2 regions of the Bacillus sp. mrc49 genome follow, and region 2 is predicted to be linked to the other one. Evidence: a T-box and tRNA genes for the amino acid it is inferred to sense, from the RefSeq annotation. Region 2 holds a T-box; the other holds one or more tRNA genes.

Region 1 (12,091 bases), on a different contig from region 2:
GTTCTATATTTGGTCTGAACAAACATATAAACCAACCAAGCAGTTGCATGCTTTAGTCAACGAGAAGGAATGGAAGGTTCAAGACGATTTTGTCACCATTGAACCTAAGAAGAGCAATGGGATTGGGATTGTTCTATATCCAGGAGCTAAAGTAGAGCCTGAAGCCTATGCCTATTATTCGAAACAATTGGCAGCAAAAGGGTACACGGTTATGATTGCGGACGTTGCCTTCCATTTTGCCCTATTGGACGTGAATAAGGCAGCGGATGCCAAAAAGTTATTCCCGCAAATGAAACAATGGTATATCGGGGGACATTCTCTAGGAGGAGTGGCGGCCGCTTCCTACGCTTATAAGCATCAGGATGAGGTGGAAGGGATTATCTTCCTCGGATCTTATCCTAGCAAGTCAAGTGACTTTACCGACATAGACATGCCGATCCTTTCCTTGTACGCTGAATACGACGGGCTGTCAACGGTCGAAAAAATTAAAGAAAATGAACACTTGCTTTCAAAAGAAACGACCATGCATAAAATAAAAGGGGGGAACCACGCCCAGTTTGGAATGTACGGAAAACAAAAAGGAGATAAGGAAGCAAAAATCTCCGCTATTGAACAGCAAAGGGAAATGGCCACGACGACAAAGCGATGGCTGGATGAGCTTGAAAAGAATTAGTGTGAGCTTTATCAAGAGACGTGACCTTGGCTAGAAATGAACGAGTGTCCGTGTTCCCGCCTAACAAAAGCGTGTCCAGACAAGACAACGAGCGCAGATGGCACCTTGGCCGCCCCCTGTAAAGCTAAGCGCCTGCAGCGGGAAGGAATCATTTGATTTAATAAAACTAAAAAAACTGGAGGCAAACTCGATTTCCGTTGAGTTTTGCCTCCAGTTTGGGGGAAGGGGCATGCTCCTTCCCTTTTTAATTTTGTCTTAATATTGTCTATATACATAGGGGTCATCAGGCTCAGCCATTTTGCTGTGTGATGATACTTTAAGAACGGGGATGGTTTTCTTGAAAGGTTGATAATACATGGTCTCCACCTCACCTGTCACGGAATACCACTCATCATTTTTAGGATCCATCCCTTCAGGAAATTCGATCAGCATGCCGAATACCCCGGAGTCAGCGACACAATGAATGACCCCAAAGCGAAACAGGAATACCTGGTTTTTGGCTAGATCATCTGAATGATACGAAAATCCTGTCAACGTAATTTGCTTACCGGTGAACTTGCCCGGAGAGTAATAGATCGCTTCCAAGTCGGTAAGGTAGTTTTGATCGGTCAACCGAAGGCTATCATGCTTGCCTAAGCTTTTGAGCGATTGATCCATTAAGGTTAAATAGTCATCCTTGCCGTAATAAAGGCTGGTGTCTGGCTGCAGGAATTGATGCTGGCTATATTCATCCGAGTCATCATACACAGGGAAGTGGAACCCCTTTTTTTCCACGATATTGGAATCCATTGTGGCAACGGGCAAAAAGAGTCCAGTGAAGATGGGAAGTGAAAAGAGGGTATACGTCATGGCCTTTTTCCATTTCTTGTTATCCTGGTTGTGATCATGGCCGCACTGGCAATCATCACAATGTTCCTGATCCTCTTCTTTGAAAAATAAGTAGGCCCCCATTATCGTGAAAATGGCCAGTATATAGATCGCGATCTGTGAAACATAAGAATACTCCATATTAATGTATTTCGATATATTCCCTGAGGCGTGTAAGTGCATGAATAAAAAAGTCAGTCCAAGTAATATGAATAATCTTCCCATATAAAAACACCCTCTTTAAGAAATAAACAATAAGGTTAAACCTAGTACCCCGATGAAAATATAAGCCAACAAACATAAAACGAATTTTGTTTTGAAGGTACCTAAAAGCATGATTGTATTTTTAATATCGAACATGGCCCCGAACACAAGAAAAGCAACAAGAGAAGAAGGGGAGAAGGTACTTCTAAAAGAACTTGCCACAAAAGCGTCTGCTTGAGAACAGAGGGACATCACATAAGACAAAGCCATCATGACCACATTCCCGGATAAATTTCCATGACCGATATCAAGCAATACGGATGTTTTCAGAAAGGTCTGTATGGCAGCGGCCAAGAGTGCACCGATGATTAAATACTTTCCTACAGAGAAGAACTCTTCGATCGAATGCTTGAACATTCCTGTAATCTTGCCTTTGACAGTAAGGGAATGCTGATGTGTATGCACGATGTGTTCATGTTTAAGCTGATTGGTCTTGAATTGGAAAGATATGATGAAAGCAATGAGTATCACAACCAATACTGCAATGCCGCCACGATAGAAAACCATGCTCCAATCATTTCCAAATGCAATATAGGTTGAAAACAGAACAATCGGATTCAATATAGGTGCAGAAAGCATAAAGGCGATCGCTGCTGAAAGAGGAACGCCTTTAGCGATCAGGCGGCGGGTAATCGGGACGATTCCACACTCGCATGCAAGAAAGAAAATCCCTGCTCCTATTGCCGATAAAACAGACAAAATCGGATTCTTCGGTATGATCTTTGCAATCATCTCTTCCGACACAAAGATTTGTATGATTCCAGAGATAAGGACCCCCAATAGAATGAAGGGAAGGGATTCAATTAGGATGCTAATAAATATCGTATTCATTTGCAAAAGGGCCTGAACGTTCATCATTAACCACCTTCCATAAAGCTGACTTACCCATATTAGGTTCGTGATGAAAGGAAGTCAATTTTTTATTACTGGAGAAATCGACTAAAAGTTGAATGAACATGAAGGTATAGACAAAAAAGAAGGAAATATTATCAGGTAGTCTCATATATAAGTGTGTACGGAGGAAAAGCATTCTTATTCAATCGTATTGAGAGCGTGTTTTAGTGGTTTTTAAAACACGCTCTTTTGTTTGATTGAATATAGGCGATTAATCTGGTTAAGTTGCTTCGTCACTGCCCCCCGTCAATCTGAGGTTTTAATTCCTCCTTAAGACCGGCCACATATACCGGACCAAAGTACGTTATCTTTATTAAAGTGGAGGCCATTTCTTGAGGGGGCTGCTGCATGCCGTTTTCCAACCAGTATTGAATGACACCGAGATGGGCAGAAGTGACATACGCCATCAGGTGCTCAATTGGAACTAAGAGTGACTCATGATTCAGGTTTTTCATCGCTTTTTCAAGAAAGTTTGTTTTCATAAATTGTTTTATTCTCACTTGAAAGGCGGGATCTCCTTTTGGGCCTAAAATTAATTTCATGAATTGGGCATTTTCTTCTATATACTCAAATAACTTCACTAAAGGTATCGGTTCGTTCAGTAATTGGGAATCAACAAGCATTTTTGGTTTTAATTCTTTGAAAAATTCTTTCATTTCCTTGATGATCTCGTCTTCGCTCTTTTTCAATAGATCGTATTTATCCTGGTAGTGTAAATAAAAAGTTCCGCGATTAATATCGGCCCTTTCCGTTAAATCCCTAACCGTAATTCGTTCAAATCCCTTTTCTTCCATTAAATGTGTGAGGGCGTCTCGTATCATTCTTTTTGTACGGATTATGCGTCTATCCGTTTTTTGATCAGACATGGGCAACCTACCAACTTTCATTTTTTTTTCAATAATAATGAACAATACATGACTTTGTGTTAAGTAATGGACGTAAGCTTCCATATTGTTTATTGCGTAAATCCCTTATTTAATTATAATTTACATAGTGATAATAAAACAACACTGTGTGCATTACTTAATGATCATGGAGTGCTGGATGTTAAAGAAAAGGAAAAAGGAGATAAATTTATGAAAATGGTAAAAAATAAAATGGTGTTTTTAGCACCCATAATTGCATTGGCAGTTGTTCTTATATTTAGCCTGACATTGATTCCGTCCGTGAATCCGACGCCAAAAAACCTGCCCATTGCTTTTGTTAATGAAGATCAAGGAGTGACACTGCCCGATCAAACAAAGGTAAATATGGGTGAGAAAATGGCTGACATGATTAAAACTTCAGCTGAACCTAAATCAGGTGAAGAACCCGTTGTGGATTGGGTTACCGTAAAAAGCTATAAAGAAGTTAAGCATGGTTTAGACAAGCGGAAATATTACGCGGCATTGGTCATTCCAAAAGACTTCAGTCAAAAGCAAGCATCTCTTCAAACTCCAAAGCCTTCATCACCTGAAGTTCAAATTTTGGTGAACCAAGGTATGAACACGATGGCATCCACTCTTGCGGGACAAATGCTAAATGGAATCGTTGACAATATGAATACCAATATCCGCAGCCAGATTCTAACAGGATTCGAAAAACAAGAAGGTACACTAACGACAAAGCAAGCTGCTGCGATAGCAACACCGATTACAAAGAATGTAACCAATGTAAATGAAACAGGAACACATAGCGCCAATGGGAATGCGCCCGTGTCGCTATTCCAGCCGCTTTGGATGGCATGCATAGCTGGTGCCGCTTTCCTTACTATCATGCTGAATAAACTTCCGTTTGCAAACCGGAGAGAAAAATTGGCGAATCAATTGGTACAGGTGCTCATAGGTGCTGTGATCGCCATTTTGGTAGGCTTTGGTTTGACGTGGATGGCTGATGCAGTGGGGATGCATATTCCCAATTTCACTAGCATTGCTTGGTTCCTATCCATTGCTTATTTCAGCTTCTTCTTAATGATTTCGGCTGCCCTTTCTTGGCTGGGAATGAAGGGATTGCCGTTATTCGTCATTATCCTCTTCTTTGGAGCCCCGCTACTGTCGATGGCCCCAGAGCTGATGTCTTCTTTTTATACTAACTGGATCTATTCCTGGCTGCCGATGCGCTTCATGGTTGATGGATTGCGTGAGTTATTTTTCTTTGACAAGGGGCTAAGCTGGAATCATCCTACAGCTGTTTTAGTAGGCATTGGCATAGGCGGACTTACGGTTTTATGGGCTTCTGCCCTAAAACCGGGACCTAAAAAAGAAGGAGAATCTCAAACAAACATGTAAGGGAAGTTGTTAAATTGGGATAACAAAAAGGTTTCGGAATGGTTTTCCTTCCGAGACCTTTTTCATGTTTCAGCTGTAGGAAAATATGTATATTGACGAATCGTTTAATGCTAAACCTCCCCTGGTTCGACTAATTCAGTATTAAAGCAAGAAGTCATTAAGTGGTGGAAAGTAACGAAATAACGGATGCGATAATATTTGAAAAAGGAAATGTCACCACAAATATCGGTTGTCAGGATTATACAAGATACCATACAGTCATCTACCATTCCCCTTGATCTTGTCGGTTCAGTATTCCAGAAGTTCGATGTCGTAAGGGAAAAGAAGGGATTAGAAAAACCCCTTATAGGGGCTTTTTAATGGTCAGAACCGATAGGGCATCGGAGAGTGCCAAGGGTTTGGCGGACAAGGATGTGGAGGGCAAGGATTATGCGGCATTTCACAAATGAGGTTTTGCGTGCAGCACTCATTCACTACAGATTGAGTATGCGGGAAATAATGTTTATACGTGTTGATATGTTTGTTCACCGTTTTGGTATGAGATGGATGGATTACAGGTATAACCGTGTTCGAGACGTTTGTATTAACGTATTGCTTTGTTGGTGAAACCTGCGGCGGGTCATATTGAGTAGGACTAACGTTGGGCGGACAATATTGCGGCGGGCAATGCTGTGGTGGACATTGACCCCAGTTTGGCTGTTGCCATGAGTTATTATTTTTCATTTCTAAACCTCCATTTAAATTAAGTCATGATATTTTATGTGAAATAATTGAAATTGAACTAATGTGGATGCCTATTTTCTATACAGAAGCACTAGTATGGATGACTCACACAGCAAAAGGATATAGTAAGGACCATGTGAGAGATATCAAAAGCGAATAAGGTACGGGCTGCGGACGTAAGACCAAAAAAACAGGAAGAGCTTACGTGAAGTGGAATGGAAGCATTAGGAAGTCATATCCTTTGACTATGGAACTTTATCGGTGATACGCTTATTTTTCGATATTACGTATTTATAAATCAAGGAGGAACGAATGATGACACAATCCAAACAACAAAAAATCACCCTGGCAAATCGTCCAAAAGGTATGCCAACGAAAGAAGATTTTAAATTTGTGGAGAGTGATGTTCCCACACCAAAAGGTCAAGAGATTTTAGTACGGACGCTTTATTTATCGGTAGATCCATATATGAGAGGAAGAATGCAAGATACCAAATCATATATTGCACCATTTGAATTGAATAAGCCTATCACTGGCGGCGTCGTGGCCGAAGTGGTGGACTCTAAATCGGACTCCTTCAAAAAGGGAGATGTGGTTGTTGGCAATATCGACTGGGCGGAATATACAATCGTCACGGAAAAGGAAATCCGCGTGATCGATCCAAAAATTGCTCCAGTCACAACCTATTTGGGTATTCTTGGAATGACAGGGCTGACAGCTTACTTCGGTTTGCTTGATATCGGTAAGCCAAAAGAAGGTGAAACGGTCGTGGTTTCCGGAGCGGCAGGTGCTGTTGGTTCGGCTGTTGGACAAATAGCCAAGATTAAAGGCGCGAAGGTCGTCGGTATCGCCGGATCGGATGAAAAACTAGAGTACTTGACGAATGAGCTAGGCTTCGATGGAGCCGTTAATTATAAAAAAGATAGTTTTGTGGATGATTTAAAACGAGCTGTTCCTGATGGAGTCGATGTGTATTTCGATAATGTGGGCGGAGAAGTCACAGATGCCGTGTTCACTCTATTGAATACAAATGCCAGAATCCCGCTATGCGGGGCGATTTCTTCTTATAATGCAGAAGGGAAAGATGTAGGGCCTCGTCTGCAATCGGCCATGATCAAAACAAGTGCCACCATGAAAGGATTCACTGTTGGAAATTATGCTTCTCGCTTCAAAGAAGGTGCGACGGAATTAGGGAAATGGGTTCAAGAAGGAAAACTGAAGTATGAAGAAACGATTATTGAAGGATTTGAAAATACGCCTGATGCATTTTTAGGCTTATTTAAAGGAACGAACCTCGGAAAGCAGCTTGTGAAAGTCGCGGAGCCCATGTTCGCAAAGCTATAAAAAAGTTAATCGGTTTTCCGATTAAGCTTGAGGAAACGGGCCTTTTTCGGTATCGAATCGAAAGAGGCCCGTTTTCCTTAACATGCTTGAGCCCCTAGAATAAGGTTTTTAGAAAAGACTGTAAAAATGCCAATTTTCAGTATAAAATGTACATACATACAGAAAGGTGATGAACCATGTCAAACGTTGCTGAATTTCGTGATTTTTTAACTAGTGAGAAAATCTATATGAATGAACTGAATGAAGATGGCACGACCTTTTTTAGAGCGGAGCAAAAGTTAAAGGATGGCTGGAAGGTCCTGCTAGTATTTGCCTTCAATCAAGATGAAAATGTGGCCGACTTATTTTGCTTTAATGTCGCCGAGTTGAAAAATCCCGATAAGATGCAGGCTGTACATACTTTGTTAAATGAATATAATGCGAACTTCAGGTATTCAAAGCTGTATGAAGAAAACGGGACCATTTCTATCCGTTATTCATACTCGATCGAAGGTGAATTCATCCCGGATCTTGCGTTCAGGAAGCTAATCATGCTATTGGAAACGGCGCAGCAGGTTTACCCACGGCTAATGGAAGTGATTTGGTCTTAAGTTCAAAGGGGATGATTGAAAAAGTTCACTGATTCAGGGGACTTTTTATCATCTTTACTAGAATAAAAGAATATAGGATCGGTATCTGTCAATAATATTAATAATTTTAAAAAGAACTATTGCATTTATTCGCATTACACTATATAATTGATTTTGTTGGTGATTCGACAAAGTTCTACAAACACATGCGGGTGTAGTTTAGTGGTAAAACCTCAGCCTTCCAAGCTGATGATGAGGGTTCGATTCCCTTCACCCGCTCCAATACATACTCATAACGTAGGGTTTCGTTACCTGGAGAACGAAGCTTTGCGTTTAAATATTATCATGAGAATTCTACTGTTTACAGTGGGATTTTTTTATGGTTCCTGTCTAAAAGTATTTTCTGAATGACTCAAAAAGACCCCTTCCGATACCGGTAGGGGTTATGTCTGTTGAATGTTGGCTATCCTTCTATAATCGAGTAAGTTCCTTCACCGCCATGTATTTCAAGGAACATGTCCATCAGCGATTTCGTTAGTTGACGGGCTTCCTCGATTGGTGTCTTAGGTTGTAGATAAATGATTTGGATGGCTCTTTTCGTTTCCTCGGTGACTTTCGTTCGCTCTGAATCAACGTAAGGACTGCCAAATGGACCTTCATGATCGACTGAAGCGATCATATTATCCAGTGAATTCAGGCGGCCGTTCAAACCGACATAGCCATCGGCACTCTCGCCAATTTTAATTGAGATTTTTCCCGCCAATTTATCCGCATCATAAATACCAATCGGAACCTCATATAAAAGGGAGAAAAAGGTATTTAAATCGATAGCCGAATGGATGGGCGCCAAGTAATTCTGTTTTTTGACGCGGCGATATAGGGCTTCCACGGAAGGGCGATAACGTGATGGGTTTGTTCCTGTCGCCTTGAAGATCGCTCGCCACTCTTTAATGCCGGAAAAATCGCTCAATTCCTTTTCTTCAAGGTCGAAGAAGAGAGCCTCCTGAAACAATTGCAGTCTCCCTTTCACCATTTGTGGCGAGGGGCCTACTTCGATGTTGTCATATGTGATGATCCCTACTTTGAATCCAGGGATTTTGTTGCTCAGATCAGCGGATATGTTAATTTCCAAGCGTTTCACCTCCAAAAATGATTGCAATTAGTTTATCATAGATAGCAATGGTTTGAAATGAATGCAAGCTTCGACGGGAATACTTAATGAACGTAGGTGATAATCATGGATATGAATACTTTCAAGCAAGAAGTGATTTTATATAGTAAAGAGATCGGTATCGATAAAATCGGTTTTGCATCGGCTACCACCTTTACCGAGTTGAGAAGTCGGCTCATTCGTCAACAAGAGTTGGGGTATCAATCCGGGTTTGAGGAACCGGATATCGAAAAAAGAGTCAGGCCGGAATTGATATTCGATAAACCGCAATCCATCATTTCGATTGCACTGGCCTATCCTTCGAAATTGAAGAATGCTCCGCAAAGTAAAAAAGGTGAACGGCGGGGGATTTTCTGCCGGGCTTCCTGGGGAACGGATTATCATGCCGTGCTGCGAAAAAAATTACAGTTACTTGAGGATTTCATTACTGATAAAGCGCCAGGAGCAGTCTCAAAATCGATGGTTGATACGGGTGAATTATCCGATAGGGCGGTGGCGGAGCGCGCCGGGGTTGGCTGGAGTGCGAAAAATAGCATGATCATTACACCGGAATTCGGGTCTTATGTATATTTGGGGGACTTGATTACCAATCTCCCCTTTGAGCCTGATCAGCCGATGGAAAATCAATGCGGGACATGCAATAAATGTGTTGATGTTTGTCCAACAGGTGCGCTCGTTCAGGGAGGGCAATTGAATGCCAAGCGCTGCATCGCCTTTTTAACGCAGACAAAAGGGTTCCTTCCGGACGAATTCAGGACGAAAATAGGCAATCGTTTGTATGGATGCGACACATGCCAGACTGTCTGTCCAAAAAATAAAGGAATCGATTTTCATTTACATGAAGAAATGGAACCTGACCCGGAATTGGCCAAGCCGCTGTTGAAACCGCTGCTTACGATTTCTAATCGGGATTTCAAAGAGACGTATGGACAAGTATCCGGTTCTTGGCGCGGTAAAAAACCCATTCAACGAAATGCGATATTAGCTTTGGCACACTACAAGGATGTAACGGCATTGCCCTTATTGATCAAGGTCATGAAGGAAGATCCGCGTCCGGTCATACGCGGCACGGCAGCTTGGGCAGTGGGGAAAATTGGCCGCGAAGAAGCTGTTTCCGTGCTGGAAGAGGCGAGAATGAAGGAAACGGATGCAGAGGTTCTGGACGAAATCGAGAAGGGACTGCAATTTACTTTGGAAACGCAATGATATATATGAAGAAGCCGCTCCATTATGGGGCGGTTTTTTTTTCGATGGTGCTGACAAAATGGGTTCTTAACAATTACGAAGTTGTGTTTTTGTCCATGCCTTCATACATACACATTAGCATAGAAGGTAGGAAGGAGGGCATGAACTTGAGGAAACAATTGCAACGGCTTCTACAGGAAAGGATCGAGTTTTATACTTCCGATAATCAGGAACGTAGTGAACGGAAATACCATTTGAAAAAGGAATTGATGAGGAGCCGTGAGGCGAAAATTGTCAGGGTGAACGCTGCAGGCAAAATTCATTCGAAGAAAAAGGAAGACAGTGATACAGTCCTGACTTATCAAGTGCATCTGCAATATTTATTGAAACAGGAGGATTCATTTTATATCGAAGAAGAAATGGAAGAAAGGGAAGCCAGGTTTCGAAATGGGTATCTGGTCGATGAACGTGAATTGGTACCGAATTTCGAAACGGAAGGGGAACAGCCAAAATGGGATGCGGGAGCCGAGCGTCTAGCCTATAAGTATGAGCGGATGAGGGCAGTTCAATATGCCGAGCGTTGGTGGAATGAATTCAATCCCGAGTATTACAAATTCACTGATGACTGTACGAATTTCATTTCACAATGCTTACATGCGGGAGGTATTCCGATGTGGGGGGCCCCTAACAAAAATAAGGGTTGGTGGATCAGGGGGAAAAGCTGGAGTTACACATGGACGACGGCAAATGCTTTATATCATCTGCTGAAAGCGGGAAATGTCATCAGGACGAAGCAAGTGGAGTCGGCACGGGAATTGAATTTAGGTGATATCCTTTGTATCGATTTCGAAGGGGACGGACGGTTCGACCATAACCTGATCGTGACGGCGAAGGATCAGGATGGGATGCCGCTCGTTAACGCCCATACGATGAACAGCCGTCACAGGTATTGGACGTATGAAGACTCGACCAGATATACACCGAACATCGTTTATAAATTTTTTGTGATTTTGGATGGAGGATGATTGATTTCTAGTCTTTTTTGTTTAATGGTATAATTAAGGTGAAGTTTAAACTAGAGGTGAAAATGAAGTGGCCATACATGTAGTTTTATATCAACCACAGATTCCAGCAAATACAGGCAATATCGCAAGAACATGTGCAGGGACTGATACGTCCTTGCATCTCATTCGTCCGCTCGGTTTTTCGACCGATGACAAGCAACTCAAAAGGGCAGGACTGGATTATTGGGAGAATGTGAAGATCCATTATTATGATTCATTAGAAGAATTTTTCGAAAAGAATGCCGGCGGTGAATTTTATTATCTGACGAAATTCGGGGAACAGCCGCACTCAAGCTTTGATTACAGTGATCAGGACAGTGAAATTTTCTTCATTTTTGGCCGTGAAACGACAGGGCTTCCGAAAGACCTGATCCAGGAGAATATGGATCGCTGCCTGCGGATTCCAATGACCGATAAAGTACGGTCCCTGAATTTATCGAATACAGCGGCCATCTTGGTATATGAAGCATTGAGGCAGCAGAACTACCGTGAACTGGATCTGAAAACAAAAGACTGAATGTCACCGTCATCCATCATCGGGGATATCAGCTCCGCTGGTGGATGTTTGTTTACATATTTATAAGGGGTGGGAATAATGAATACGATTATTGAGAAGATTCTAGATCACCGTTCCATTCGTTCTTTTGAGGATAGGCCCTTGTCGGAGGAACAAATTCATACGATTGTGGAGTGCGCCCAGGCTGCATCCACTTCCAGTTACATTCAAGCGTATTCCATCATCGGTGTAACCGATCCGAAAAAGAAGGCCAAGCTTGCTGAACTTGCCGGGCCGCAATCTTATGTCGAGAAGAATGGTCATCTTTTCGTTTTTTGCGCCGATTTATATCGGCAGGATATCGTTTCAGAGATGGAAGGCACGGACGTGACCGAATCACTTGAAAGTACCGAAAAATTCATGGTCGCTTGTATCGATGCTGCCCTGGCAGCTCAAAATGCAGCATTGGCGGCTGAATCGATGGATCTTGGCATTTGCTATATCGGAGGCATCCGGAATAATCTTCAAGAGGTATCCGATATATTGAATATACCGCATCGTGTCATTCCTTTAT
Region 2 (12,091 bases):
CAATTATTGATTTTCAGTCTTGTCTTTATCCTTTCAATGGCCATGATGAAAACGATCAGCATTCTGGCGGACATGAAAAACTCGAATTTGGAATATATTTTTCCGGTTGCCATGTCTGCGATGCTCATCAAGATTTTATTGAACGATAAGCTAGCGGTGGCGATGATCATTTTATTAGGTTCTTATGGAACGATCATATTCAATGGAGATACGCCTGGAAATCTCGATATTTCGATGGGGCTTTATATTATTTTCGGTGGATTGACGGCAATACTCATCTTATCGAGGCTTAATTTCAAATCAAAAGTGCTGGTGGCGGGTCTGTTGCTTTCTTTAATCAATATGGCCTTTGTATTTTCGCTTATCTTTATGATGGACGGACATTATACTAGAATGGAGTATTTGTATTATGCTGTTGCCGCCATAGGTTCCGGTGTGGGCTCGGCCGTATTGACGATGGGCCTGCTGCCATTTTTCGAGTCAGGTTTCGGGATCTTATCATCGATGAAGCTGATCGAACTGTCAAACCCGAATCACCCCTTATTGCGGAAGATCCTGATCGAGGCGCCAGGAACCTACCATCACAGTGTCATGGTCGCCAATTTGGCGGAATCCGCTTGCGAGGCGATCGGTTCGAATGGCCTGCTCGCAAGGGTCGGCAGTTATTATCATGATATCGGCAAAACGAAAATGCCGCATTTTTTCATCGAAAATCAGATGAACGGAGATAATCCGCATGATCGGCTGCAGCCTGAAACGAGCAGGGATATCATCATTGCCCATGCCGTGGATGGCGGGGAGATGCTGCGGAGCCATAAATTCCCTAAAGAAATCGTGGATATTGCGGAGCAGCATCATGGGACCACCTTGTTGAAATTTTTCTACCACAAGGCTAAGAAACAGGATGATGCCACGCTTGAAGATGCTTACCGATATCCTGGACCGAAGGCAATCATGAAGGAAGTGGCGGTCATCGGCATTGCCGACAGTGTAGAAGCTGCCGTGAGGTCGATGCAGCATCCGACTCCGGACAAGATAGAAGAACTGGTAAGTTTCATCATTCAGGAGAGGATCCAAGATGGTCAATTTGATGAATGTGACATTACTATGAGAGAATTAAGTATCGTGAAGCATTCCTTATGTGAATCGCTGAACGGTATCTTCCACTCCAGGATTGAATATCCGGAGCTGGATAAATTAGGACAGAAGGTGAAAGAATGATTTTAGCGATCGATTTAATGGATGAAACGAATGAAGTGACGGAAGAAGCGCAACAGCTTGTTGAAAGCATTTTGCAATTTGCGGCAAAAAAAGAAAAGATCGAAGAAGATACTGAGTTGTCAGTTACATTTGTGGACAATGAGAGAATTCGTGAAATCAATAAGGAGTACCGTCATAAAGATGCAGCCACTGATGTCATTTCCTTTGCACTTGAAGAAATGGGTGAAGATGAAGTCGAGATTATTGGAGGGGAAATGCCCCGCATGCTAGGCGATATCATCATTTCCATCGAGCGGACGAAAGAGCAGGCTGAAGAATATGGGCATTCTTTCGATCGGGAGCTTGGATTTTTGGCGCTTCATGGCTTCCTTCATTTATTGGGATTCGATCACATGAATGAAGAAGAGGAAAAAGTGATGTTCACAAAACAAAAGGAGATCTTGGAAGAATATGGACTTTCAAGAGAGGGATAAAAAAAGGTATCCTTTAATTAAAAGTTTCTCTTTTGCCTGTCAGGGAATTTTGGAGGCAGTTCGAACGGAGCGCAATATCAAGATACATTTTGCGCTAACGGCAATCATCCTATTCTTTGGCTGGTTTTTCTCCTTGAATGGGATGGAATGGCTCTTCATATTGGCAGCCATAGCGGGAACGATTGCATTGGAGCTCGTCAATTCAGCGATTGAAAGGGTAGTGGACCTGGTTACAGATCAATTCCATCCATTGGCCAAGCAGGCAAAAGATATTGCAGCCGGAGCTGTATTCATATATGCTATATTTTCTATCATTGTTGGATTGATTATTTTTTTGCCTAAGCTGGGCCTTTAGCTTTCAGTGAGGCACTCAATTTGAAAGGAAGATGAGAATTGAATACGAAAGAATTGATTGAGGAAGCTAAATTAGCAAGGGAAAAAGCATATGTACCTTATTCCAAATTCAAAGTGGGCGCAGCCCTTTTAACCGTTGATGGCAAGGTCTACCATGGTTGTAATATAGAAAACGCCGCTTATAGCATGTGCAATTGTGCCGAGAGGACCGCTTTGTTCAGCGCATATGCACATAATGACAAGGCATTCACCAAACTTGCGGTCGTGGCAGATACAGACGGCCCCGTATCTCCATGCGGAGCGTGCAGGCAGGTTATATCTGAACTGTGTGATAAGGATATGCCGGTTGTTTTGACCAATTTAAATGGTGATATAAAAGAATTAACAGTACAGGAATTGCTTCCAGGAGCTTTTTCACCGGAGGATTTAAATGGATAAATTATTTCAAGATACACAAGAAAAAGGTTACAAATCAGGTTTCATCTCGATTATCGGCCGTCCCAACGTTGGAAAGAGTACGTTCTTGAACCGCGTCATCGGTCAAAAAATCGCCATAATGAGTGACAAACCGCAAACGACTAGAAATAAGGTGCAAGGTGTCCTTACGCAAAACGACTCACAAATGATATTCATCGATACGCCTGGAATTCATAAGCCGAAGCATAAGCTTGGTGATTTCATGATGAAAGTGGCAACGAATACATTGAAAGAGGTCGACTTGATTCTTTTCATGATCAATGCGACCGAAGGATATGGCCGCGGTGATGAGTTCATCATTGAAAAACTTCAAACCGTAAAAACGCCCGTTTTCCTAGTGGTTAACAAAATTGACGCGATGCATCCGGATGAGCTGCTGCCGATCATTGAAAAATATCAACAGCTTTATCCTTTCGCGGCAGTCGTTCCGATTTCTGCACTTGAAGGGAATAACGTCGATACACTGCTTGAGCAAATCAAGGAGCACCTGCCTGAAGGTCCCCAGTTTTATCCTGCTGACCAAGTGACCGACCACCCGGAGCGTTTCATCATTTCCGAATTGGTCCGCGAAAAGGTGCTGCACCTGACGCGTGAAGAAATTCCGCATTCGGTGGCCGTTGTCATCGATTCCATCAAAAAGATGGATAACAGTGATACCATTAATGTGATGGCGACGATCGTCGTCGAACGTGATTCCCAGAAAGGCATCGTCATCGGAAAGCAAGGGAAGATGCTCAAGGAAGTCGGAAGCCGTGCGCGCGTGGACATCGAAAACCTATTGGGCTCGAAGGTATTCTTGGAACTATGGGTCAAGGTACAGAAGGATTGGCGCAATAAAGCCAGTCAGCTTCGAGATTATGGTTTCAATGAAAGCGAATATTAATTAACAAATTTTACGCTTCATGAAAGTTTGGAAAACGGTCAAGCTAATTATATGGTCGGATATTCATATTGCTAGTTAAAAATGAAAGGTGGGCTTTATATGTTGGATTTTACCTGGGAATTATTTAGTGAAACAGGTAATGTGGACACCTATTTGCTGTTTAAGGAGATAGAAGTCGAAAGACAGGAAAGACCCTTGGTACTGAAAGAAGAGCTAGCAGAATTTGATTTTCCCGTTTCATAGGTTAGTCTTGACGAGTGTGGGTGGTGTCTTGGTGTGCTCCAAAAATGTGAAGGCATTGTCATAAGGCGAACTGCATATGGAGAAAATAACAAAATCATTACTATTTATACCCGTGAGCTAGGAAAAATTGGCGTTATGGCTAGAGGGGCCAGTAAACCTAACAGTAGGCTATCGGCCGTCACCCAGCTTTTTTGCTCCGGGTATTTTCTTGTAACCACATCAACCGGACTCGGAAGTCTTCAGCAAGGGGAAATGGTCGACTCGCTCCGGTTCATCAGGGAAGATCTTTTTGCCACTGCGTATGCTTCTTACATCGTGGAGTTGTTCGATAAAAGCGTCGAGGATAAAAAACCGAACCCATATTTGTATGAATTGCTTGCGCAAACCTTGCATTACATAAACGAAGAATATGACGCAGAGGTCTTGAAGTTCATTTTTGAAATGAAGATGCTGCCAGTCAATGGGATTAACCCAGTGCTTAATCAATGTGCTGTTTGCGGGGAAACGGAAGGGGAATTCTCCTTCTCGCTTCGGGAAGCGGGGTTCATTTGCCACCGCTGTCTAGGCAAAGATCCTTATCATTATAAAATTTCACCTGCAGCCGTCAAATTGCTGCGGATATTTTATTATTTGGATTTATCCAGGCTCGGAAACATTTCCGTCAAGCCGGAAACGAAAAAGGAACTGCAGAAAATCATTGATGCTTATTATGAGGAATATTCCGGTCTTCATTTGAAATCAAAAAAGTTCCTGAAACAGATTGATACGATGAAAGATATGTTTTAAGACCTGGCCTATTGACATTCCGTGATAGTTTGTATAAAATTCTAATCATTAAAATAGAAGATTGCGTTGATGGGAAAGAGTATCTGTCATTCTCCATAAAAAGCGAGCCCGGGACGGTGGAAGCCGGGATATGGATTTACAGGGAAGGGCGTTTCCGGAGCATGTTGCTTTGAAAAGAGGCCGTTTTATGACGGCAATTAGGGTGGAACCGCGGGTAAACTCTCGTCCCTATGCATAACGCATAGGGACGGGAGTTTTTTGTTTGCAAAAAACTGTCGATGAACTCCGGTCCTGAATGTACAAAGAGCCGTTTTAAATAATTTGGAGGTGTACAATGAATATTCAAAATATGATTTTAACGCTACAAAAGCATTGGTCTGAACAGGGCTGCATATTAATGAATGCTTATGATGTCGAGAAAGGGGCAGGGACGATGAGCCCATACACGTTCCTAAGAGCGATTGGCCCTGAGCCGTGGAGCGTTGCTTATGTCGAGCCATCACGCCGCCCGGCAGACGGCCGGTACGGTGAGAATCCCAATCGCCTGTATCAGCATCATCAATTCCAGGTGATCATGAAGCCTTCACCTGACAATATCCAAGAGTTATATTTGGATTCACTGCGGGCGTTAGGCATAAATCCGCTTGAGCATGACATTCGCTTCGTCGAGGATAACTGGGAAAACCCATCACTTGGATGTGCAGGCCTAGGTTGGGAAGTATGGCTTGATGGGATGGAAATCACGCAATTTACATATTTCCAACAAGTGGGCGGTCTTGAGTGCAAGCCGGTTTCCGTTGAAATTACATACGGAATCGAACGCCTCGCCTCCTACATTCAAGATAAGGAAAACGTATTTGACCTCGAATGGACAGAAGGATTCACGGTCCGTGATATATTCGGACAGCCGGAATACGAGCATTCAAAATATACGTTTGAGACCTCGGACCTTGATATGCTGTTCCAACTGTTTACGATGTATGAAAAGGAAGCACATCGCCAAATGGAAGAAGGTCTTGTACATCCTGCATATGATTATGTTTTGAAATGTTCCCATACATTTAACCTTTTGGATGCCAAAGGGGCCATCTCGGTGACGGAAAGAACCGGATATATTGCCCGGTGCCGTAACTTAGCGCGTAAGGTTGCCAAAACCTTCTATGAAGAGCGGGAAAAATTAGGCTTCCCGATCCTGAAAGTGAAAGGGGAGAATACAAATGAGCAAGCGTGATTTGTTATTGGAAATTGGTTTGGAAGAGCTGCCGGCCCGGTTCGTGACAGCGTCGATGAACCAGCTGTCGGATAAAGTGCAGAAATGGCTGACGGAAAAAGCGATTGAATTCGGAACGGTTGAAGCTTTTTCAACACCAAGACGTTTAGCGATATTGGTGAAAGATGTTGAAGAATCCCAAAAGGATATCGAAGAAGAAGCAAAAGGACCGGCAAAGAAAATCGCCTTGGATAGTGAAGGGAACTGGTCCAAAGCAGCTTTGGGATTCGTCAGGGGTCAAGGGATGACTTCCGAGGATATTTACTTCAAGGAACTTAAGGGTGTTGAATATGCCCATGTGAATAAATTCATCAAGGGACAGCCGACTTTACAGCTTTTATCCGAGCTTGCTGAAATCATCAGCGGGATGACGTTTCCGAAAAATATGCGATGGGCCGATCAAGAGCTACGCTTCGCCCGTCCGATTAAGTGGCTGATTGCCCTATTCGGTCATGACGTCGTGCCATTTTCAATTGCGGACGTGCAGACGGGCCGTGAAACGAAAGGTCATCGTTTCTTGGGTGAAAAAGCAATCATCGAGAACCCGGCCCAGTATGAAGGAACGTTGACGGAGCAATTTGTTATGGTCGATCCTGATAAACGCCGGCAAGTCATTTTAGATCAAATTAACGGACTTGAGCAGGAAAAAGGCTGGATCATCCCCGTTGATGAATCGTTGCTGGAAGAAGTCAATAATTTAATCGAGTATCCAACGGTCCTATTTGGTCAATTCGAGGAAGAGTTCCTTGAGCTTCCAGCGGAGGTCCTGATCACTTCGATGAAGGAGCATCAGCGCTATTTCCCTGTCAAGGACCAAGAAGGCAAATTACTTCCATACTTTGTAACCGTGCGTAACGGAGATGCCAAGCACTTGGATAAGGTTTCTAAAGGCAATGAAAAAGTATTGCGGGCCCGCTTATCCGATGCAGCATTTTTCTACAAGGAAGATCAGAAAAAAGAAATTTCAGATGCTTTGAAAAAGCTGGACAGCATCGTCTATCATGAAGAAATCGGTACATTAGCCGAAAAAACTGAGCGCGTGACGGAAGTGGCGGGCAAGCTCGCGGACGTCCTGAATTTAGGGAAAGAAAAAGAATTGGCCCTCCGTGCTGCTGAAATCGCCAAGTTCGATTTGGTGAGCCATATGGTTTATGAATTCCCGGAATTGCAAGGTTATATGGGCGAAAAATACGCGCTTCTAAAAGGCGAAGCCAAAGAAGTGGCTGCGGCCATCAACGAACACTATATGCCAAGACATGCGGATGACGATGTACCGCCGTCGGTGATCGGAGCGGTTGTAAGTTTAGCGGAAAAAATGGATACGCTCGCGTCTTTCTTTGCCATTGGCGTCATTCCGACAGGGTCCCAGGATCCATATGCTTTAAGGAGGCAGGCGAGCGGGGTCGTCCAGATTCTTGCTGAGAAGAAATGGGATGTTTCACTAGAGGAGCTCATCGCTTTAAGCCTTAAAGGTCTTGAAGCAAAGGGAATCTTGAAACGAGATGTAGTGGAAGTTAAAGCGGATATGTTCACTTTCTTCAAAGCAAGGATCAAGCATCTCCTGCAAGAAGAGCAAATCCGCTACGATATGATTGATGCAGTTCTTTTCAATGAAGTCGGGTATATCCATTCCATCGTCGAGCGTGCCCACGTCCTCGAGGCGAAAAAGGAAGAAGCGGGCTTTAAAGAAAGCATAGAGGCTTTAAGCCGGGTCATGAACATCGCCGGAAAATGTGATGAAAAAGTGACCGTCGATCCAAGCGCTTTTGAAAATGATCAGGAAAAAGCACTTTATGAAAAGTATCAGCAGGCAGCAAGGCAATATACCAAATCCCAAAATGAAGATGAGCGGTTTGAACTTCTTATTTCACTGCAAAGCGAAATAGAGGCGTATTTCGAAAATACGATGGTCATGGCAGAGGATGAAGCCCTCCGCACTAACCGATTATCGCTTATGAAAGATATCAGTGATTGGGTGGCAAGCTTCGCGGCAATGAATAAAATCATCCTTTGATGAAGTGGGATGCAAGGCAAACGGAAATCCTTTTTTGAAATGGGTTTCCGCCTTTGCCAAAAGATAAATAGGACAAACATGCCTTTATTAAATAATTTAGTATATAATTATTAAATGAATAACTTTTGTTACTTTGCTCTGCGAAACGCAGTGGGGTGGTGATTACAATCCAATTAAATAAGCGTCAGGAAACTATTTTGCAAATTGTTAAAGAAAATGGACCGATCACTGGAGAACATATTGCAGATAGATTGAATCTTACAAGAGCTACACTTCGTCCCGACCTAGCGATTTTAACGATGGCAGGTTTCCTCGATGCCAGGCCGCGTGTGGGGTATTTTTATACAGGCAGGTCGGGTACACAGCTTTTGACGGACAGCCTGAACCATCTATATGTACGAGATTACCAATCGATCCCCGTCGTTGTGGATGAGGGCATCTCCGTTTATGATGCAATCGTCATGATGTTTTTAGAAGATGTCGGGACCATGTTTGTCGTCGATAAACATGCATTGCTTGTCGGCGTCTTATCCAGAAAGGACTTGTTGCGTGCCAGTATTGGCAAACAGGAGCTTAACTCCATTCCAGTCAATATCATCATGACCAGGATGCCCAATATTACGATGTGCTCAAAAGAAGACCTTCTGATAGATGTTGCCAAAAAATTGATAGATAAACAAATCGATTCATTACCGGTCGTCAAGGACACAGATAAAGGCTATGAAGTAATTGGAAGAATTACAAAAACCAATATAACCAAAGCATTCGTAGCTTTGGCTGATGAAGGGTATTAGGGGGCTTGCAAAAGGGATGACGGAGAATATGAAGGGTTCTATTATATATGTTGTATCGGATTCTGTAGGGGAAACGGCTGAACTGGTTACCAAAGCAGCAGCCAGCCAGTTTGCTGGGTCGGCTTTTTCCATAAAGCGAATTCCGTATATTGAAGACGAACAGAACGTGGATGAAGTGATTTCACTGGCTAAGCTAGATGGGGCGATCATTGCTTATACCCTTGTGAAGCCGGCTATCAGGGCGTATATGAAGGCACAGGTCGAACGTGAAAACCTGTCTGCTTATGACATTTTAGGACCGCTCATGGACATCCTCCAGGAAAGGGCGCCAAAAGGACCGCTCAATGAACCTGGTCTTGTAAGGAAGCTGGATGATGATTATTTCAAGCGTGTTGAAGCGATTGAATTTGCCGTGAAGTATGATGATGGCCGTGATCCTCGAGGCATTTTACGCGCAGATATCGTTCTTGTCGGCGTCTCTCGTACATCAAAAACGCCGCTCTCACAATATTTAGCCCACAAACGCTATAAAGTGGCGAATGTGCCATTAGTTCCTGAGGTGGAGCCGCCAGAAGAATTGTTCCTGGTCCCCCCGGAAAAATGCATTGGTTTAAAGATCAGTCCAGAAAAGCTGAACCATATCCGCAAAGAACGGTTGAAGTCACTCGGGCTGAATGATCATGCCATTTACGCCAATGTGGAGCGCATAAAAGAAGAGTTGACATACTTTGATAAAATCATCTCAAGGCTGAACTGTCCGATCATTGATGTAACCAATAAGGCAGTGGAAGAAACAGCCAATTTGATCATCAATATCCTGCAAAACAAAAATCGCTGATCATTACACTTTCATAAATCGGGAAAAACCAAAATGTGAGCTGGACACTTGTAGTGTCAGCTCACATTTTAATGCTAAGCCTCCTTTAGGCGATTGCGAACAAAATTAGAATAAAATTACATATTTCACTTCTTCAATTGCATGAAAATACAAACGTAATTTAAATGTTGGCATCTTCCAAACAAATAGACTATAATAAAAAATTGTGAGAAAAAAGTAATCTTAAGGTTTAGACTTAATTAATAAGGAATAAACTAAAGGTTAGTGAGATGTCAAGGTTTTTATCATAAAAATAATTCGACATGTTCCGTATAATTTTAAATGGGCCCGCTCTGCTTTTAGCGCAATGTGCGGCACATCCACTTAAATTAGCAGGTATTCCTTGAAGAATAATGTTGGCTGTTTTAGAGAAGGTACTCTGAACTAATGCCGAAACATTCACTATATCTTCATAAAGTTTAGGGGAGAAAAAGGATTATGCAGAAAGATGTAGAATTAAAAGGTATGAATGATAAACCTACGATACATGTCGATGCCGATGCATGCCCGGTGAAAGACGAGATCCTCCATTGTGCTCGTTTGCACGATATTGATGTCTGTTTTGTTGCATCATATAAGAATATGATGAATGACCCTGAAGGGAAATGGGTATATGTCGATGCAGACAAGGAAGCCGCGGATCTTTATATAGTAAACTCAGTAAAAAAGGGTGATATTGTCGTTACTGCAGATATTGGATTGGCTGGGACCCTGCTTCCTAAAGGTGTTTACGTTCTTTCTCCAAGGGGAAAGGAATACACGGACGAGAATATTTTCATGCTCCTGGATATGCGTTATCAGTCGGCTAAGCTGCGCAGGCAAGGTAAGCATACGAAAGGGCCGAAACCATTCACGAAGGAAGATCGACTTTGCTTTACAAATAAACTTTTGAAAACTTTGTCGAACTTTGCAGGGAATTAGGAATCCGTATCGAATTAGAAACTATCACCGATATGGCAAGGTGGAAAAATGATAAATGGCCGTATAGAAGATGAGAAAATTAACCAAATTCGCGAAGCTGTGGACATTGTTGATCTAATTGGGGAGTATGTCCAGCTGAAGAAGCAAGGGCGCAATTACTTTGGCCTTTGTCCTTTCCATGGTGAAAACTCGCCCTCGTTTTCCGTTTCACCGGATAAACAAATCTTTCACTGTTTCGGATGCGGGGCGGGCGGAAACATTTTCACCTTCTTGATGGACATAGAAGGCTATAATTTTGTGGAATCGGCAAAAGCTTTAGCCGAAAAAGGAAATGTACCTTTGGAAGTTGAAGTTAATAAGGATTCCAAGCGTTCCAACATGCCAGCCGGCTCGCAGCAAATGGTTGAAGCCCATGACTTGCTGCGGAAGTTCTATCATCATCTCCTCGTTAACACGAATGAGGGGCAGGAAGCCCTCGAATACTTGCTTAAGCGGGGTTTTACCGAAGAGACGATAGAAAAGTTCCAAATCGGCTACTCGCTGGATTCATGGGATTTCGTGTCCAAGTTTCTTTTGAAACGTGGATTTCCAGCGGAATATATGGAGCAGGCAGGGCTTATTATTTTCAGGGAAAAAGACGAGTCATATTTTGACCGTTTCAGAAATAGAGTCATGTTCCCAATTATGGATCATCAAGGAAATACGATTGCGTTTTCAGGGAGAGCGATGGGGGACGATGAGCCCAAATATTTGAATAGTCCCGAAACGCCAATCTTTAATAAAAGTAAAACTTTATATAATTTTCATCAAGCAAGACCACATATACGAAAGAAAGAACAAGTTGTTATCTTTGAGGGCTTCGCCGATTGCATTTCAGCTGTGCGTGCAGGGGTGGAGAATTCGGTCGCAACTATGGGTACTGCCCTGACGGAGCAGCATATCCAACTGCTTAAAAGGAATACCGATCAGATACTTATCTGCTACGATTCGGACTCTGCGGGTTTGAATGCTGCCAATCGTGCAGTCAATATGTTACAGGACCACGACTTTTCAGTGAAGGTCGCTCTCATGCCTGATAACTTGGACCCCGATGACTACATAAAGGAATTCGGTGAAAAAAGCTTTGTTTCTGAAGTAATAGGGGCCAGTTTAACCTACATGGCATTCAAAATGCATTATTTGCGTCGAGGGAAAAATGTAAATAATGAAGGAGATCGAATTCAATATATCGAAGAAGTCCTTAAGGAAATTTCACGATTGCCCAATGCAGTGGAGAGGGATCATTATCTCCGGCAAATATCCTCTGAATTTTCCCTTTCATTGGATGCGCTGGAGCAGCAGCAGCGACAAGTGTTCTTTACCGAACGGAAGAAGGGGACTTTGCCGCAGCCAGCAGCCCAAAAGAAAATGGCCCTGCAATATGAGCATAAGTTAAAGCCTGCACATCATAATGCTGAAACGAAGTTGATTGCCCATATGCTTAAAAGCAGGGATATGAGTTTCAAAATTCAGCAGTTGCTTGGCCAAACATCCTTTCATGTAGATGAACATCAGGCAATCATCACCTATTTATATGCGTTCTATGAAGATGGACACGAACCGGATACAAGCTTTTTCCTAACATATTTACCGGATCCAAACTTGAGAAGGATCGTTTCGGAAATAGAAATGATGTCAGTGAATGAGGAAGTTACCGATAAAGAGCTGACCGATTGTATAAATCAAGTGTTGAAATATGAAAAGTTGTTAAAGATAAAAGAAAAACAAGTTGAAGAAAA

What was found. A T-box is a leader RNA that pairs with one kind of tRNA and senses whether it is charged. The one in region 2 lies ahead of glyQ (glycine--tRNA ligase subunit alpha), so its partner is inferred to be a tRNA-Gly.
Region 1: it has a tRNA-Gly gene. The T-box ahead of glyQ (glycine--tRNA ligase subunit alpha) is inferred to sense a tRNA for this amino acid. The anticodon was not compared.

The regions. Positions count from the first base shown of each region.
Region 1 is NZ_PHNG01000765.1:10,751-22,841, forward strand. Features, by position in the region: gene CVN76_RS23340 (alpha/beta fold hydrolase) at 1-673, shown strand, start outside; gene CVN76_RS23345 (TIGR03943 family putative permease subunit) at 929-1,765, opposite strand; gene CVN76_RS23350 (permease) at 1,781-2,662, opposite strand; gene CVN76_RS23355 (TetR/AcrR family transcriptional regulator) at 2,932-3,564, opposite strand; gene CVN76_RS23360 (YhgE/Pip domain-containing protein) at 3,781-4,965, shown strand; partial or broken gene CVN76_RS23365 (CotD family spore coat protein) at 5,452-5,688, opposite strand; gene CVN76_RS23370 (NADP-dependent oxidoreductase) at 6,004-7,032, shown strand; gene CVN76_RS23375 (YbjN domain-containing protein) at 7,209-7,622, shown strand; tRNA gene CVN76_RS23380 (tRNA-Gly) at 7,810-7,883, shown strand; gene CVN76_RS23385 (B3/B4 domain-containing protein) at 8,065-8,733, opposite strand; gene queG (tRNA epoxyqueuosine(34) reductase QueG) at 8,839-9,978, shown strand; gene CVN76_RS23395 (amidase domain-containing protein) at 10,119-10,982, shown strand; gene trmL (tRNA (uridine(34)/cytosine(34)/5-carboxymethylaminomethyluridine(34)-2'-O)-methyltransferase TrmL) at 11,050-11,538, shown strand; gene nfsA (oxygen-insensitive NADPH nitroreductase) at 11,617-12,091, shown strand, end outside.
Region 2 is NZ_PHNG01000645.1:28,309-40,399, forward strand. Features, by position in the region: gene CVN76_RS07950 (HD family phosphohydrolase) at 1-1,221, shown strand, start outside; gene ybeY (rRNA maturation RNase YbeY) at 1,218-1,694, shown strand; gene CVN76_RS07960 (diacylglycerol kinase family protein) at 1,672-2,049, shown strand; gene CVN76_RS07965 (cytidine deaminase) at 2,088-2,486, shown strand; gene era (GTPase Era) at 2,479-3,408, shown strand; gene CVN76_RS07975 (YqzL family protein) at 3,508-3,651, shown strand; gene recO (DNA repair protein RecO) at 3,685-4,437, shown strand; T-box leader at 4,495-4,670, shown strand; gene glyQ (glycine--tRNA ligase subunit alpha) at 4,772-5,668, shown strand; gene glyS (glycine--tRNA ligase subunit beta) at 5,655-7,721, shown strand; gene CVN76_RS07995 (helix-turn-helix transcriptional regulator) at 7,880-8,515, shown strand; gene CVN76_RS08000 (pyruvate, water dikinase regulatory protein) at 8,544-9,353, shown strand; gene CVN76_RS08005 (YaiI/YqxD family protein) at 9,858-10,313, shown strand; gene dnaG (DNA primase) at 10,365-12,091, shown strand, end outside.